Regions from separate parts of the Pseudomonas chlororaphis subsp. chlororaphis genome, predicted to be linked through region 3. Evidence: predicted binding sites of a transcription regulator. Region 3 holds the regulator's gene; each other region holds the start of a gene.
The links. Region 3 encodes FliA, which starts transcription of late flagellar genes. Its sites were predicted from a motif close to CTAAAGTTTNNNNNNNNNNNGCCGNTAA; they were not measured.
Positions count from the first base shown of each region.

Region 1: the regulator FliA is predicted to act here: its motif matches at 2,374-2,401, upstream of motA (flagellar motor stator protein MotA).
Region 2: the regulator FliA is predicted to act here: its motif matches at 3,447-3,474, upstream of C4K27_RS30015 (methyl-accepting chemotaxis protein).

Region 1 covers NZ_CP027712.1:620,279-625,247, reverse strand. Annotated here, with positions in the region: gene rsgA (small ribosomal subunit biogenesis GTPase RsgA) at 1-322, shown strand, start outside; gene motB (flagellar motor protein MotB) at 410-1,450, opposite strand; gene motA (flagellar motor stator protein MotA) at 1,454-2,305, opposite strand; gene C4K27_RS02730 (HDOD domain-containing protein) at 2,472-4,010, shown strand; gene rhdA (thiosulfate sulfurtransferase) at 4,054-4,869, shown strand; gene asd (archaetidylserine decarboxylase) at 4,887-4,969, shown strand, end outside.
Region 2 covers NZ_CP027712.1:6,571,942-6,576,910, forward strand. Annotated here, with positions in the region: gene C4K27_RS30005 (ABC transporter six-transmembrane domain-containing protein) at 1-269, shown strand, start outside; gene C4K27_RS30010 (Ca2+-dependent phosphoinositide-specific phospholipase C) at 274-1,245, opposite strand; gene C4K27_RS30015 (methyl-accepting chemotaxis protein) at 1,359-3,335, opposite strand; gene C4K27_RS30020 (LysR substrate-binding domain-containing protein) at 3,525-4,445, opposite strand; gene C4K27_RS30025 (NorM family multidrug efflux MATE transporter) at 4,602-4,969, shown strand, end outside.
Region 3 covers NZ_CP027712.1:1,855,297-1,860,265, reverse strand. Annotated here, with positions in the region: gene C4K27_RS08465 (chemotaxis protein CheA) at 1-605, opposite strand, end outside; gene C4K27_RS08460 (protein phosphatase CheZ) at 618-1,406, opposite strand; gene C4K27_RS08455 (chemotaxis response regulator CheY) at 1,436-1,807, opposite strand; gene fliA (RNA polymerase sigma factor FliA) at 1,968-2,708, opposite strand; gene fleN (flagellar synthesis regulator FleN) at 2,705-3,535, opposite strand; gene flhF (flagellar biosynthesis GTPase FlhF) at 3,654-4,969, opposite strand, start outside.

The sequences.
Region 1 (4,969 bases), 1.2 Mb from region 3:
CGTCGGGCCTTTGTCGGAGCTGTCCGGCCAGGGCACCCACACCACCACCACCGCGCGCCTGTTCCACTTCCCGGGCGGTGGCGAACTGATCGACTCCCCGGGGATTCGCGAATTCGGCCTGGGCCACGTCAGTCGCGCCGATGTCGAAGCGGGTTTCATCGAGTTCAACGACCTGCTGGGCACCTGCCGTTTCCGCGACTGCAAGCATGACCGCGAACCGGGCTGCGCCCTGCTCAAGGCCCTGGAAGACGGCCGGATCCAGCAGCAGCGGATGAACAGCTATCGCTCGATCATCGCCAGCCTGCCGGACAGCAGCTATTAATAGGTAGCCCCCACGCAGAAACAAAAAAGGCCGCGATGATCGCGGCCTTTTTCATGGGCCCTCTTTTATAGGGCCTGTTGCCAGCGGTTACTGCGCGGCTGGAGGCGTAGCGGCGGGTGCAGCCGGGCCTTCGGTCTTCGGCGCTGCGTCGTCGAAGATATTCAATCGCTCGCGCAACTCATGGGCCGGCAAAGGCTCCTGCTCCGGCGGCAAGGCGTTCGGGTCGACCGGCACTTCGCCCGGGGCGCCCTGGCCCTGGGTCGGTGCCGGGGCCTCGGGAGCGACTTCGCCTTCGATCGCGCGCTGGGCCTTTTTGGTCAGCACCACGATGTCGATACGCCGGTTGATCGGGTTGAACGGGTCCTTGCGATCGAACAGCGATGACGAGGCATACCCCACCACGCGAGCCACCTGGCCGTCCGGATAGCTGCCCGCCACCAGCGCCCGACGCGCGGCGTTGGCACGGTTGGCCGAAAGCTCCCAGTTGCCGAAATCGCCGGTGCCCGAGTAAGGCTTGGCATCGGTGTGACCGCTGATGCTGATCTTGTTCGGCACCGCCTTGATGGTGTCGGCCATGGCCAGCAGGATGTCCTCGAAGTACGGCTTCAGGCGCGCACTGCCGGAGTCGAACATCGGCCGGTTTTCCGAATCGATGATCTGGATACGCAGGCCGTCCGGAGTGATCTCGAACAGGATCTGGTCCTTGAACTTCTGCAATTGCGGGTTTTCTTCGACCTTGTTCTGCAGCTCTTGAAGCAACAGCTCCAGACGCTCTCTTTCCACCTGCTCGGCCATGCTCTCGACCTGATCGGTGTCGACCGTGACCTTGTCCGGTTGCGGCTGCGACTTGATCTCCGGGTTGAGGGTGTTTTCCGGCGCCAGCTCGGGAGAACCGCCCAGGTCGATGATGTAGGGCGTGCCGCTTTCCGAGAAGCCGATCGGGTCCTTGAAGTAACCGGCAATGGCGATCTTCTGTTCCGGGGTGGCAGTGGACAGCAGCCACAGCACCAGGAAGAACGCCATCATCGCCGTGGCGAAGTCGGCGAAGGCGATCTTCCATGCCCCGCCGTGATGCCCGCCGGCAAAGCGCTTGACGCGCTTGATGATAATCGGCTGATTGTTTTCCATGGCTTAGCGACCGCGAACCGCTTGTTCCAGCTCGGCGAAGCTCGGACGGTGCGCCGGATACAGGACCTTGCGCCCGAACTCCACGGCCAGCGAGGGCGGCATGCCGGAAGCCGAGGCCACCAGGGAGGCCTTGATGGCTTCGTAGACGTTCAGCTCTTCCTTGGCGTCGTGGGCCAGGGAATGAGCCAGCGGGCCGAAGAAGCCGTAGGCCGCGAGAATACCGAAGAAGGTACCGACCAACGCCGCACCTACGTGCAGGCCGATGGACTTCTGGTCGCCATCGCCCAGGGATGCCATGGTCACCACGATACCCAGTACCGCCGCGACGATACCGAAACCCGGCATGCCGTCGGCGATGCCGTTGACCGCATGGGACGGATGTTCGAGGTCTTCCTTGAGGCTGAACAGCTCCATGTCGAACAGGCCTTCCAGCTCGTGGGGAGCCATGTTGCCGGAGGACATGATGCGCAGGTAGTCACAGATGAACGCGGTCATGCGTTCGTCTTTGAGCACGGATGGGTACTTGGCGAAAATCGGGCTGGCGGCGGCGTCTTCAATATCGCCCTCGATCGCCATCATGCCTTCGCGGCGGCTCTTGTTGAGGATCTCGTAGATCAGGCCCAGCACTTCCAAGTAGAAAGTCTGGGAAAAACGCGAACCGAACATCCCCAAGGACTTCTTGAGCACGTGCATGGTCATGTAGCCGGGGTTCGCCTGCAGGAACGCCCCCAGCGCGGCGCCGCCGATAATCAAGACCTCGAAAGGCTGGATCAGGGCGGCAATCTTGCCGTGAGAAAGCACGTATCCGCCGAGCACGCTCGCGAACACGACGATGATGCCGATAATTTTAGCCATAGGTAGGAAGGTACTTACTGAGTCGGGTTCAAGGTCATATTCGGAAGTTCTTAAAACTCTTCTTCTACTTATCGGCAAAACTGCGCCAGACTATAGGCCGTTAAGGCGAAAAGCCAGTTTGGCCCGCTCTGGGCGTGTTTACAGCAGACGATGATTGCGCCCAGCCATGTCTAATGAAACGACAGTCCCAACTACCGCCCCCCACTCCCTCGAATCCTGGATAAAGCTGCTTGACGCGGTCCGCCTGCCGGTGCCGCAGGCCAGCCATGACCGAGTCTGCAAAGCCATCAGGGACAATCGCAGCTCATTGCGCGACATTGCCGACCTGATGCAGGACAGCCCCGCGCTGGCCTTGAGCGTGATTCGCGAAGCCAATCGCCACACCCACGGCAGCATGAGCGAGCCGGCCGAGAACCTCGAGGTCGCCCTCAACCGCCTGGGCCTGGCGCGTACCGAAGAGTTGCTCGCCCGCCTGCCCGCCCAGCCCGAGCAGGAGATCCCGGTCGGGCTGCGCCAGTTGCAACTGATCAGCCAGCACGCGACCCAACAGGCCAACGGTTTTTTCGCCGGGCGCCTGGCCAGGCTCTGGCAGGACATTCACTGGGGCAGCCTGCTGTTTCTCTCGCCGCTGTGGCCCTTGGCGCTGGCCTATCCAAAACTGCTCGAAGAGTGGGAGCTGCGTGTCGTCCATAAAGCCGAACCGGCCCAGGAGGTCGAGCAGGAACTGTTCGGCGTCGGCCTGCTTCAGTTGGGCCAGGCCCTGGTGGAGGTCTGGCACTTGCCGATCTGGGTACAGCAAGGCTACCGCCTGCTGATCGACGAGCAGGACCAGTTGGTCAAGGCCCTGCATATCGCCCGGGACAATGCCCATCCGCTGCACCAGCGACAATGCCTGGATGCCGATCCGGCCCTGCAGCGCTGGCTGAACCAACCGGCCAACAGCGTGCTGCTGGCCAACGCCCTGGCCCTGTCGGCGCAAGAGTCCTGGACCGGCCCGCACTGCATGCGCTGGCAATACCTGACCAGCCTGTACCTGCAAATGCCGATGGACGAACTGCAACAACAGTTGCACCAGCAAGCCGCGCAGAGTGCCCGACATCACCGCATGCCCGATCTGTGGCACCCGGCCGAGGCGCTGCTCTGGCCCTGGGAGGCCCGGCGCGTGCATCGCGGCGAGCTCCCGGTTCCCGCACCGACCGCAGAAGATCTGGCCAAGTGGCGCAAGCAATGCAGCGAATTGCTGGTGGAACCCAGCCGCTTCAGCAATGCCATGCACCTGACCACCTTTGCCCGCGACGCCCTGGTGGCGTGCGGCATGCGCCGGGTGATGCTGCTGATGGTCGACCGCACGCGGACCCAGTTACGCGTGCATCAGATCGCCGGGCTGCCTGCGCCCGCCATGAACCTGGCATTGACGATCAACCAGAGCAGCGTATTGCAAAGGCTGCTGGACGCTCCGGCGCAAGTGCGCCTGACGCCGACCAACAACGCCCAGTTCTCCGCCCGTCTGCCCGCCAGCCTGCGCACGCTGTTTCGTGGCGAGCACCTGCTGATGCGCTCGGTGCCCAGCAATGGCCGGGTAATCATGCTGATCGTCGCCGACCAGGGCGGCCAACCCTTCTCGGAAATCTCCGTACAGGCGTTCGGCAAGACCGCGCAGTGCATCGAAAAGGCCCTGCACAGCTTTACCAACCGCAGCCGCTGACGCTTGCGCTACAATCCCTCCCTTTGTGCCCTGGAGACCTCACATGCCTGACTTCTCTGGCTTGCCGCTGGTGATCGAGCCGAGCGACCTGCTCCCTCGCCTCGACGCCCGCAAACTGATTCTGGTGGACCTGACCAGCGCCGCCCGCTATGCCGCGGGCCATATCCCCGGCGCGCACTTCGTCGATCCCAAGCGTACCCAGCTCGGTCAGGCACCGGCGCCAGGGCTGATGCCGCCACAGGCGGCCCTTGAAGCCCTGTTCGGCGAACTGGGGCATAACCCGGACGCGGTCTACGTGGTCTATGACGATGAAGGCGGCGGCTGGGCCGGGCGCTTCATCTGGCTGCTGGATGTCATCGGCCACTCCCGTTACCACTACCTGGACGGCGGGCTGCTGGCCTGGCTGGCAGACGGCCTGCCGGTCTCGAATGAAGTCCCGGCGGCCGTCGGCGGCCCTGTCGCCCTGACCCTGCACGACGAACCGACCGCCACCCGCGAATACTTGCAAAGCCGTCTTGGCGCGGCCGACCTGGCGATCTGGGATGCACGCGGCCCCCTGGAATACTCGGGGGAGAAAGTCCTCGCCGCCAAGGGTGGGCACATTCCCGGTGCGATCAACTTCGAGTGGACGGCGGGCATGGACCAGGCGCGCAACCTGCGGATCCGCAGCGACATGCCGCAGATCCTCGAACAGCTCGGCATCAGCAAAGACAAAGAAGTGATCACCCACTGCCAGACTCACCATCGCTCTGGCTTCACCTATCTGGTGGCCAAGGCGCTCGGTTATCCGCGAGTCAAAGGCTATGCCGGTTCCTGGGGCGAATGGGGCAACCACCCTGACACGCCCGTAGAGATTTAAGGTTTTAAGGACAGTTAATGAAAAAGCGTTTGTTTATCCTCAGCCAGTACCTGCTGCCTCACCACCTGCTGTCGCGCCTGGCCGGCTGCATTGCCGAGTG
Region 2 (4,969 bases), 2.1 Mb from region 3:
CGCGGCTGCGGATCTGGCTGTCGGACCGCGAGGCGGCGGCCTATCTGCTGCTTGGCTCGGCGGCCGCGCTGCTGTTCGTGATCGCCATCAGCCAGTTGGCCCTGACCGAGGGGGTCAAGGCCGGGCATGTATACGCGGTGATGACCTACCTGTGGACCTTTGTCAGCAGCCTGGATGAAGCGCCGACCATGGTCGACCAACTGGCGCGCCTGCGGGATATCGGCAAGCGGGTGGACCCGGGGCTCGCCGAACCGGCCGAGCCCCTCTGAAACCTCAGAACGGCCGGATGCGATAGCCGTTGCCATCCTTGGCCTCGGCGAATTTGTAATACGCCGACAGATTGACCTTCTCGGCGATGTGCTGGGTGAATGACACGCCGTCATCGCCCCACACGCGACCGATGTGGCTGTAGGCAAAGGCTTGCGCGGCCCACTGCTTGTCGCCCTTGCCCATGTTGTTCATGGCCACGTAGCCGGACGACGTCCTGGACATGCCGCTGACCTCGCCACTGACATCGTTCTGGCCGTTGGTGACCGGGGAAATGAACACCTTGGCGCTGGTGGTGCGGGCCTCGGCGTATTGCGAGAGCTTCTGGTTCTCCGAGTGGTTGAGCACCAACAGCACCTTGCCCTGCAGTTGGCTGGCGGTCGGCCAGGACTTGCCCTTGAGCGAGCCCTGCAAGGCACTGCTGCTGACACCCAGGTGCTGGGCCAGGTCGCCCGGGGTGTAGAGCTTGCCCTGGAAAATCCGGCTGACCAGGTCATCGAAGTCTTTCGGCGTACGCCCGGAGCTTTCCTTCGACCAGCCCTGCTTCTTGTCGAGGATCAGGGTAATCGGGAAGTGCCCGGGATGGCTGTCGCTCCAGAGTTTGATGTCGTTGAGGCAGGCCTCGAGGTCGTTGGTGCCGTTGCCGTCGCCGGTGCAATTGTTGTCATTGCCGGACTGGAACAGGCTGCCGGGGTTGTGCCGCACGAACCAGTGGCGGGGCGAACCTCCGGTGACCGCATCGCGTTGGTCCCAGAAGTCCAGCTCCAGGGTGCGCACGCTATCGAGCACGCTGGTAAAGGTGCCGGCGTACTGTTTTTCGTAGCAGTTATGGCATGCCACCTGGGCGATAGCGTTGAAGGCGGTGTACCAGGACGCCGGGGAAATGAATCCCACGGCCTCCTGGCTGGACGCCATCTGGCTGGCCAGTGCCAGGGGCAGCACGGCGGTACGGAGGGCAAAACCAGTGAGACGGGACATGTCAGCTCCTGCCGGGAAGGCATCCTGTAGGGAAATCGCCCCTATGGTTTAGCCCAGCCCCGCGCATTTGCAATCTGCCTCCCCAGCCGCGGCCAACGGCCACGCAACCGCTATCAACGGAACCGATCGACCTCCTGGCGCAAGTCCGCCGCCAGCTTCTCCAGCTCCTTGGCGGTGATCGCCAGGTTCGATACCACTTCGCGCTGTTCGCTGTTGGCCAGGGCAATGCTCTGCAGATTGCTGCTGAGCAGGGTCGCCGTGCTGCTCTGCTCCTGGGTCGCGGTGGTGATCGCGGCGAACTGCTGGCCGGCCGAGCGGCTCTGTTCGTCGATGCGCGCCAGGGCCGAGGCGACATTGGCGTTGCGCGACAGGCCTTCCTGCATCAACACATTGCCCTGCTCCATGGTGGCGATGGCGTTGCCGGTTTCCTGCTGGATGCTGTTGATCATCCCCGAGATTTCGTCGGTGGCTTCGCGGGTGCGCGAGGCCAGATTGCGTACCTCGTCGGCGACCACTGCAAAGCCGCGGCCTTGCTCGCCGGCGCGTGCGGCCTCGATGGCGGCGTTGAGCGCCAGCAGGTTGGTCTGGTCGGCAATCGCGGTGATCACCCCGACGATGCCACCAATTTCCTCGGAGCGCTGGCCCAGGGTATTGATCACCGTGGCCGTGCTGTTCAAGGCGCCGGCGATCTGCTCCAGCGACGCCGAGGCTTCCTCCATCGAGGTGCGGCCAATCCGGGTCTGCTGGGCATTTTCCTGGGCCAGGCGCTCGGTGTTGCCCATGTTGTCGGCGATATTCAGCGAGGTGGCGCTGAACTCCTCCACCGCCCCGGCCATGCTGCTGATCTCGCCCGACTGCTGTTCCATGCCCTCGTACGCCCCGCCCGACAACCCGGACAACGCCTGGGCCCGGCCATTGACCTCCGCGGCGGCCTTGCGGATGTGCTCGACCATGGTCGACAGGGCCTGGCCCATCTGGTTGAAGCTGCCTGCCAACTGGCCGATCTCATCCTGGCTGGAGACATTCAGGCGCGCACTCAGGTCGCCTTTGCCCAAGGCATCGGCCTGGCGCACCAGGTCGCCCAGCGGCGCAAGCTTGCTGCGCAGCAGCCAGACCGTGGCGCCCACCGCCAGCAGCATTGCCAACAGGCTGCCGATGACCAGCCGCAGACCGACGCTCCAGGTCACCGCACGGATTTCGGCCTTCGGCATGCTCGCCACCACCGACCAGGGCCCACCTTCGAAAGGGACGGCGACACTGTAGAAGTCCTCGTTCTTGTCGCTCCAGAAGTTGCCCTTGCCCGGCTGCCTGGCCAGTTCAGCGATGGTCGCCCCCGCCGGTTCCAGGGCCTGCACGCCGGCCGGCGGCACCAGCCACTTTTGCTGTTCGTCGAGCAACGCCAGGGAACCGGTCTGGCCGATGCGGAAGCGCTTGAGGTTGTCGAACTGGGCGTTCTGCGCGTCGGTGTAGTCGAAGCCGACGAACAGCACCGCAATCACCTGGCCGGCGCTGTCCCTCACCGGCGTGTATTGGGTCATGTACAGGCGCTCGAAGAGCAGCGCGCGGCCGACATAGCTCTGCCCCGCCATGAGTTTCTGGTAAGCCGGGTGCGCGTGGTCCAGCAGGGTGCCGATGGCGCGGCTGCCGTCCTGCTTACTCAGCGAGGTGCTGACGCGGATGAAGTCGTCACCGCTGCGCACGAACACCGTCGCCACGCCGGCGGTCATCTGCTTGAACTCGTCGACCTCCTCGAAATTGTTGTTCAGCACAACATCACCCAGGTGCAGGCCCGGGGTCTGGGTACCGGCCACGGTCACCGGCTGGTCCGGATGCAGGCTCAGGCCGCCGCTGAAACGCTTTTCGAACAGCCCGCTCAGGCGCTGGGTGCTTTCGCGCAAGGTGCCGTGGAAGGTATTGAGCTGGTCGGCCAGCAGCCGTGCCTCACTGGCCAGGTGTTCTTCCCGGGTGGCGAGGTTGGCGGCGTCCAGCGAGCGCAGGGCGAAGACAGTACTGCCGCTGATCACGATCGCCAGTACCACGGCGAGTGCGAGACCAAGCTGCGAGGCGATCCGGGCACGAGGTTGAGGCATGACAGCTCCTGGCCGAGAGACCGGATCGTCCTGATCGCGTCACACGCTCGGCAATGGTTCTAATAAGAATGAGATGTCGAAACCTTTCAGAACGAAGGTTCCACTTCCAAGGATTCGGCGGCGCCGCTCAATACTTGAGCGAGTTGCACGGGTATCGCGCAGGCCCCTGGTCACGGGGCCTTCATCGTTTCAGCCGAGACGCTCTACGTCGGGCAATTGCATGGCGCGGACCTCGTTCTGGAGAAAATCGCTCAGGCGGCGCAAACGTTCACCTCCAGGCCGGGTCTTGGGCCAGACCAGGTAGTAATTCTCGCCACTGGCCACCGCCGTCGGCCAGGGCAGGCTCAGGCGCCCCTGGGCCACATCCTCGGCCACCATCAGCAGGTCGCCCATGGAAACCCCGTAGCCGCGGGCCGCGGCGATCATGCCCAGTTCCAAGGTGTCGAAGACCTGCCCGCCCTTGAGCGAGACCTGCTCGGACAGGCCCATGCGCTCCAGCCAGTTGCGCCAGTCGCGGCGATCCGGGGTCGGGTGCAGCAGCTCGGTGGCCGCCAGCCGCGCTACATCCCACGGCTGGTCGTTGAGCAGGTTCGGCGCGCCCACCGGGATCAGCAGTTCCGGAAACAGGTAGCTGGCCTCCCAGTCCGGCGGAAAGTGGCCGTTGCTCAGCAGCACCGCGCAGTCGAAGGGCTCCTGGTTGAAGTCCACCGAATCGACGTCCATCCAGGCACTGGTCAGTTGCACCTCGTTGCCCGGTTGCAGATGGCGGAACCGGCTCAGGCGCGCCAGCAGCCAGCGCATGGTCAGGGTCGAGGGCGCCTTCATGCGCAGGATGCCGTCTTCGGCGCGCAAGGTATTGCAGGCGCGCTCGAGAGCGGTGAAGCCCTCGCGGATGCCTGGCAGCAGCAGGCGCGCGGCTTCGGTCAGTTGCAGATTGCGCCCGCTGCGCTGGAACAGCCGGCAGGCGAAGTGGTCTTCCAGGGTACGGATATGCCGGCTGACCGCACTCTGGGTGATCGACAGCTCCTCGGCCGCGCGGGTGAACGAGCTGTATCGCGCCGCGGCTTCAAAGGCGCGCAAGGCATACAGGGGCGGAAGACGACGGGGCATGGCAGCACTCCACAGGCGCAATGGCGCCAACTTACCAGAATCCGCAAGCATGAGTTTTAATCATGCCACCAATCGTTTTTATCCCTTTGTGAAAGTCGCCCAGAGCGCTGAGAATCAACCCTCTTAACTGCCTCCCCCGTATCGAGACCGATGACCATGCAGCATCCAGCACGCACCGAACTCTGGGCCATCCTGCGGCTGGCCGGGCCGCTGATCGCCTCACAGTTGGCGCATATGCTGATGGTGCTGACCGACACCCTGATGATGGCCCGCCTCAGCCCGGAAGCCCTGGCCGGCGGTGGCCTGGGCGCGGCCACCTATTCGTTCGTGTCGATCTTCTGCATCGGCGTGATCGCAGCGGTCGGCACCCTGGTCGCGATTCGCCAGGGCGCCGGCGACATCGAAGGCGCCGCGCGCCTGACCCAGGCCGGCCTCTGGCTGGCGTGGCTGATGGCGCTGGTCGCCGGCCTGCTGCTGTGGAACCTCAAGCCGGTGTTGCTGCTGTTCGGCCAGACCGAAACCAA
Region 3 (4,969 bases):
CTGGCCGCTTCGCTGCCGGCGGCAGGCGTCGCGGGAGCAACAGCAGCCGGGGCTTCGGCCTCGGCCTTGGCGGCATTGAGCGAATCGAGCAGCTGCTCGAACTCGCTGTCGGTGATATCGCCGGACTCGCTTTCGGTCGACTCGGCGACCGGCTCGGCAACGGCTTCAACAACTGTCTCAACGTCGGCCACCGGCGCGGCGACCTCCTCGGCCCCCGCAGGCTCGGCCAGACGGGCCAGGGCAGCCAGCAGCTCCGGAGTGGCGGCGGTGATCTCGGTACGCTCGCGCACCTGGCCGAACATGCCGTTCACTGCGTCCAGCGCTTCGAGCACTACGTCCATCAGTTCCGCGTCGACGCGACGCTCACCCTTGCGCAGGATGTCGAACACGTTCTCGGCGATGTGGCAGCACTCCACCAGCTCGTTGAGCTGGAGGAAGCCGGCGCCCCCTTTTACAGTGTGAAAACCGCGAAAAATTGCGTTGAGCAGATCCGCATCGTCCGGTCGGCTTTCCAGCTCGACCAGTTGTTCGGACAGTTGCTCTAGAATCTCGCCGGCCTCAACCAGAAAATCCTGAAGGATTTCTTCATCGGCGCCGAAGCTCATGTATGGGTGCTCCTAGAATCCAAGGCTGGAAAGCAAATCGTCGACATCGTCCTGACCGGATACAACGTCTTCACGTTTATCGGCATGAATCTGCGGACCTTCACCCTTGGCCAGATGTTTTTGCGGATCTTTTTCAGCGAGGATCGATTCACGGTCATGTTCGATGCCGGCAAAACGATCGACCTGGCTGGCCATCAGGACCAGTTTGAGCAGGTTGCTCTCGACTTCGGTGACCAACTGGGTCACGCGCTTGATCACCTGACCGGTCAGGTCCTGGTAGTCCTGCGCCAGCAGAATGTCGTTGAGGTTGCTCGATACCGCACGCGTGTCTTGCTCGCTGCGGGTCAGGAAACCGTCCACCCGGCGGGCCAGGTCGCGGAATTCCTCGGCGCCCAGTTCGCGGCGCATGAAACGCCCCCAATCGGCGCTCAGGGCCTGGGCTTCGCTACTCAGGCCATTGACCAGCGGGGTGGCGCTCTCGACCAGATCCATGGTGCGGTTGGCCGCGGCCTCGGTCAGCCTGACCACATAGGACAGGCGCTCGGTGGCATCCGTGATCTGTGAAACTTCCTCGGCTTGCGGCATATGCGGGTCAATCTGGAAATTGACGATGGCGCTATGCAGCTCGCGGGTGAGCTTGCCGACCTCCTGGTACAGGCCGCGGTCACGGGTCTGGTTGAGCTCATGGATCAGTTGCACGGCTTCGCCGAACTTGCCTTTTTCAAGGCTGTCGACCAGTTCGAGTGCGTGTTTTTTCAGGGTCGATTCGAAATCGCCCAATGAAGATTCGTTGTGCTCCATAGCTCCCCCGTGGCGGAATGATTCCACTCTCAACCGATGCGTTCGAAGATCTTCTCGATCTTCTCTTTCAACGCCTGGGCCGTGAAGGGCTTGACCACATAACCGTTTACGCCGGCCTGGGCAGCTTCGATGATTTGTTCGCGCTTGGCTTCAGCGGTCACCATGAGTACCGGCAGGTGCTTGAGTTTTTCATCGGCGCGCACATGGCGCAGCAGATCGATACCGGTCATGCCGGGCATGTTCCAGTCCGTTACCAGAAAGTCGATGCTCCCACTGTTGAGGACCGGAATGGCGGTGGTGCCATCGTCAGCCTCGACCGTGTTGGTGAACCCCAGGTCACGCAACAGGTTTTTTATGATCCGCCGCATCGTTGAGAAGTCATCAACGATGAGGATTTTCATGTTCTTGTCCAATTCGACCTCCAAGCAGTCTTAAACGCGTCCAGCACCTGAACGCGCCATTCAATCAATCAGGCAGAGCACTCAACGACTGCATGGAATACACACCGCAAGTCCGGCCACGTCGTGCCAGTCTCGTCCGCAGTGTCCCCCACACTGCCTGTCAGCGCGCTCGCCACTCTCCCAAACGCCCCCGCAAACGGGCCGCGCACTGGCTGTGTAACTGGCTGACCCGCGATTCGCTGACCCCCAGGACCTCACCGATTTCCTTGAGGTTCAGCTCTTCGTCGTAGTACAGCGCCAAGACCAGTCGCTCACGCTCCGGCAAATTGGCAATCGCGTCCGCCAGCGCGGCCTGGAAACGTTCGTCCTCCAGGTCGCGCGACGGCTCGAGATGAGCACTCGCGCCATCCTCATGCAGCCCTTCATGCTCGCCGTCCTGCAACAGGTCGTCGAAGCTGAACAGGCGACTGCCCAAGGTGTCGTTCAAAATCCCGTAATAATCGTCGAGACTCAATTGAAGTTCGGCCGCAACTTCATGATCTTTAGCGTCACGACCGGTTTTAGCTTCAATTGCGCGAATGGCATCGCTCACCATCCGGGTATTGCGATGTACCGAACGCGGCGCCCAGTCACCTTTACGGACCTCATCGAGCATCGCACCACGGATACGGATACCCGCGTAGGTCTCGAAACTCGCGCCCTTGCTCGCGTCGTACTTGGTCGACACTTCGAGCAGACCGATCATCCCGGCCTGGATCAGGTCTTCGACCTGGACACTGGCCGGCAGGCGCGCCAGCAAGTGATAGGCAATACGCTTGACCAGCGGCGCATAGCGCTCGATCAATTCGTACTGGCTGTCACGTGCCGACTTTTTGTAAAGGTTGTAGCCGCTGGCGCTCATAGCACCGGTCCCGCTGTCTGATGCACGAGCCGCTCGACGAAAAATTCCAGATGTCCGCGTGGGTTGGCCGGCAACGGCCAGGTATCGACCTTCTGCGCGATGGCCTTGAATGCCAGCGCGCATTTCGAACGCGGAAACGCCTCATAGACCGCACGCTGCTTTTGCACGGCCTTGCGCACGCATTCGTCGTAAGGCACGGCGCCGACATATTGTAGGGCCACGTCCAGGAAGCGATCCGTGACCTTGGTCAACTTGGCGAACAGATTGCGCCCCTCCTGCGGGCTCTGCGCCATGTTGGCGAGCACGCGGAAGCGGTTCATGCCGTAGTCGCGGTTGAGCAGCTTGATCAGCGCGTAGGCGTCGGTGATCGAGGTCGGCTCGTCGCAGACCACCAGCAACACTTCCTGGGCCGCGCGGACGAAGCTGACCACCGAGTCGCCGATGCCGGCGGCGGTGTCGATCACCAGCACATCGAGGTTGTCGCCGATGTCGCTGAAAGCCTGGATCAGGCCGGCATGCTGCGCCGGGCTCAGATGAACCATGCTCTGGGTGCCGGACGCCGCCGGCACGATACGGATTCCACCCGGCCCCTGCAGCAGCACATCGCGCAGCTCGCAGCGGCCTTCGATCACGTCGGCGAGGGTCCGTTTGGGGGTCAGCCCCAATAGCACGTCGACGTTGGCCAGGCCCAGGTCGGCGTCCAGCAGCATGACGCGCCGGCCGAGCTCCGCTAGGGCCAGGGACAAGTTCACTGACACGTTAGTCTTGCCGACGCCACCTTTGCCGCCGGTCACCGCGATCACCTGTACGGGATGCATGCTGCCCATGTTCGTTCTTTACCTTGTCTTACTTAGACGGGGCCACATAACTGGCTGCGCGTTCACCAACGGAACAATGCCTGGCAGACCATCGATGTAGGTACATTGCAATCTTTTCATGATTCCCTCAGCCAACCCGCTTGGTCGGGTTGTGGTAGAGGTCAGCGAACATGTCAGCCATGGCTTCTTCGCTGGGTTCTTCCTGCATCTGCACGCTCACCGCACGACTGACCAGCTGGTGACGGCGCGGCAAGTGCAGATCGTCCGGAATCCGCGGGCCATCGGTCAGATAGGCAACAGGGAGTTCATGACTGATCGCCAGGCTCAACACCTCACCAAGGCTGGCGGTTTCATCCAGTTTAGTCAGGATGCAGCCGGCCAGCCCGCAACGCTTGTAGCTGTGGTATGCGGCGGTTAGAACCTGTTTCTGGCTGGTGGTTGCCAAGACCAGATAATTTTTTGCCCGGATGCCACGTCCGGCCAGGCTTTCCAGCTGCATGCGCAGGGCCGGGTCGCTGGCTTGCAGGCCGGCGGTGTCGATCAGCACCACACGCTTGCGCAGCAGCGGATCGAGGGCTTGCGCCAGGGACTGGCCCGGGTCGACATGGGTCACCGAGACATTGAGGATCCGGCCCAGGGTCTTGAGCTGTTCCTGGGCGCCGATGCGGTAGCTGTCCATGCTCACCAGCGCGATGTTCTGCGCGCCGTACTTGAGTACATAACGCGCGGCCAGCTTGGCCAGGGTGGTGGTCTTGCCCATGCCGGCGGGGCCGACCATGGCGATCACACCGCCCTCCTCCAGTGGCTCGACTTCCGGGGTCACGATCATCCGCGCCAGGTGGGCCAGGAGCATGCGCCAGGCCTGGCGGGGTTCGTCGATTTCAGTGATCAGCGCCAGCAGGTCGCGGGCCAGCGGACCGGACAAGCCGATACGCTGCAGGCGCCGCCACAGGTTAGCCTGTTCGGGCCGGCTGCCTTGCAGCTGGCTCCAGGCCAGGGAGCCGAGCTGGACTTCCAGCAGCTCGCGCAGGCCGTTGAGTTCAAAACGCATCGAGTCCAGTGCCCGCTGATCGACCGCCGGCGCGGCGGCCACCGGAGCAGGGCGCTGGGGCTCGTTGAACGTAGGTTCGATCAGCGGCTCGGCGGCGGTCAGCGGCAGGCCGGCGAACAACTGGCGATTGGTACTGGAATCGCCGTCGCCACGCAGGCTCAGTTCGGCCTGGGCGGTGACGATGCGCGACTGAGTCTTGCGCAGTTCGTCCTCGAGCTCCATGTTCGGCACCCGCGGCGCCAGCGCCGATAGCTTGTAATCCAGGGCAGCCGTCAGCTCGACACCGCCGGCGATGCGGCGATTGCCAATGATGGCAGCGTCGGCGCCCAGCTCATCACGAACCAGCTTCATGGCCTGACGCATATCGGCGGCGAAAAAACGCTTAACTTGCA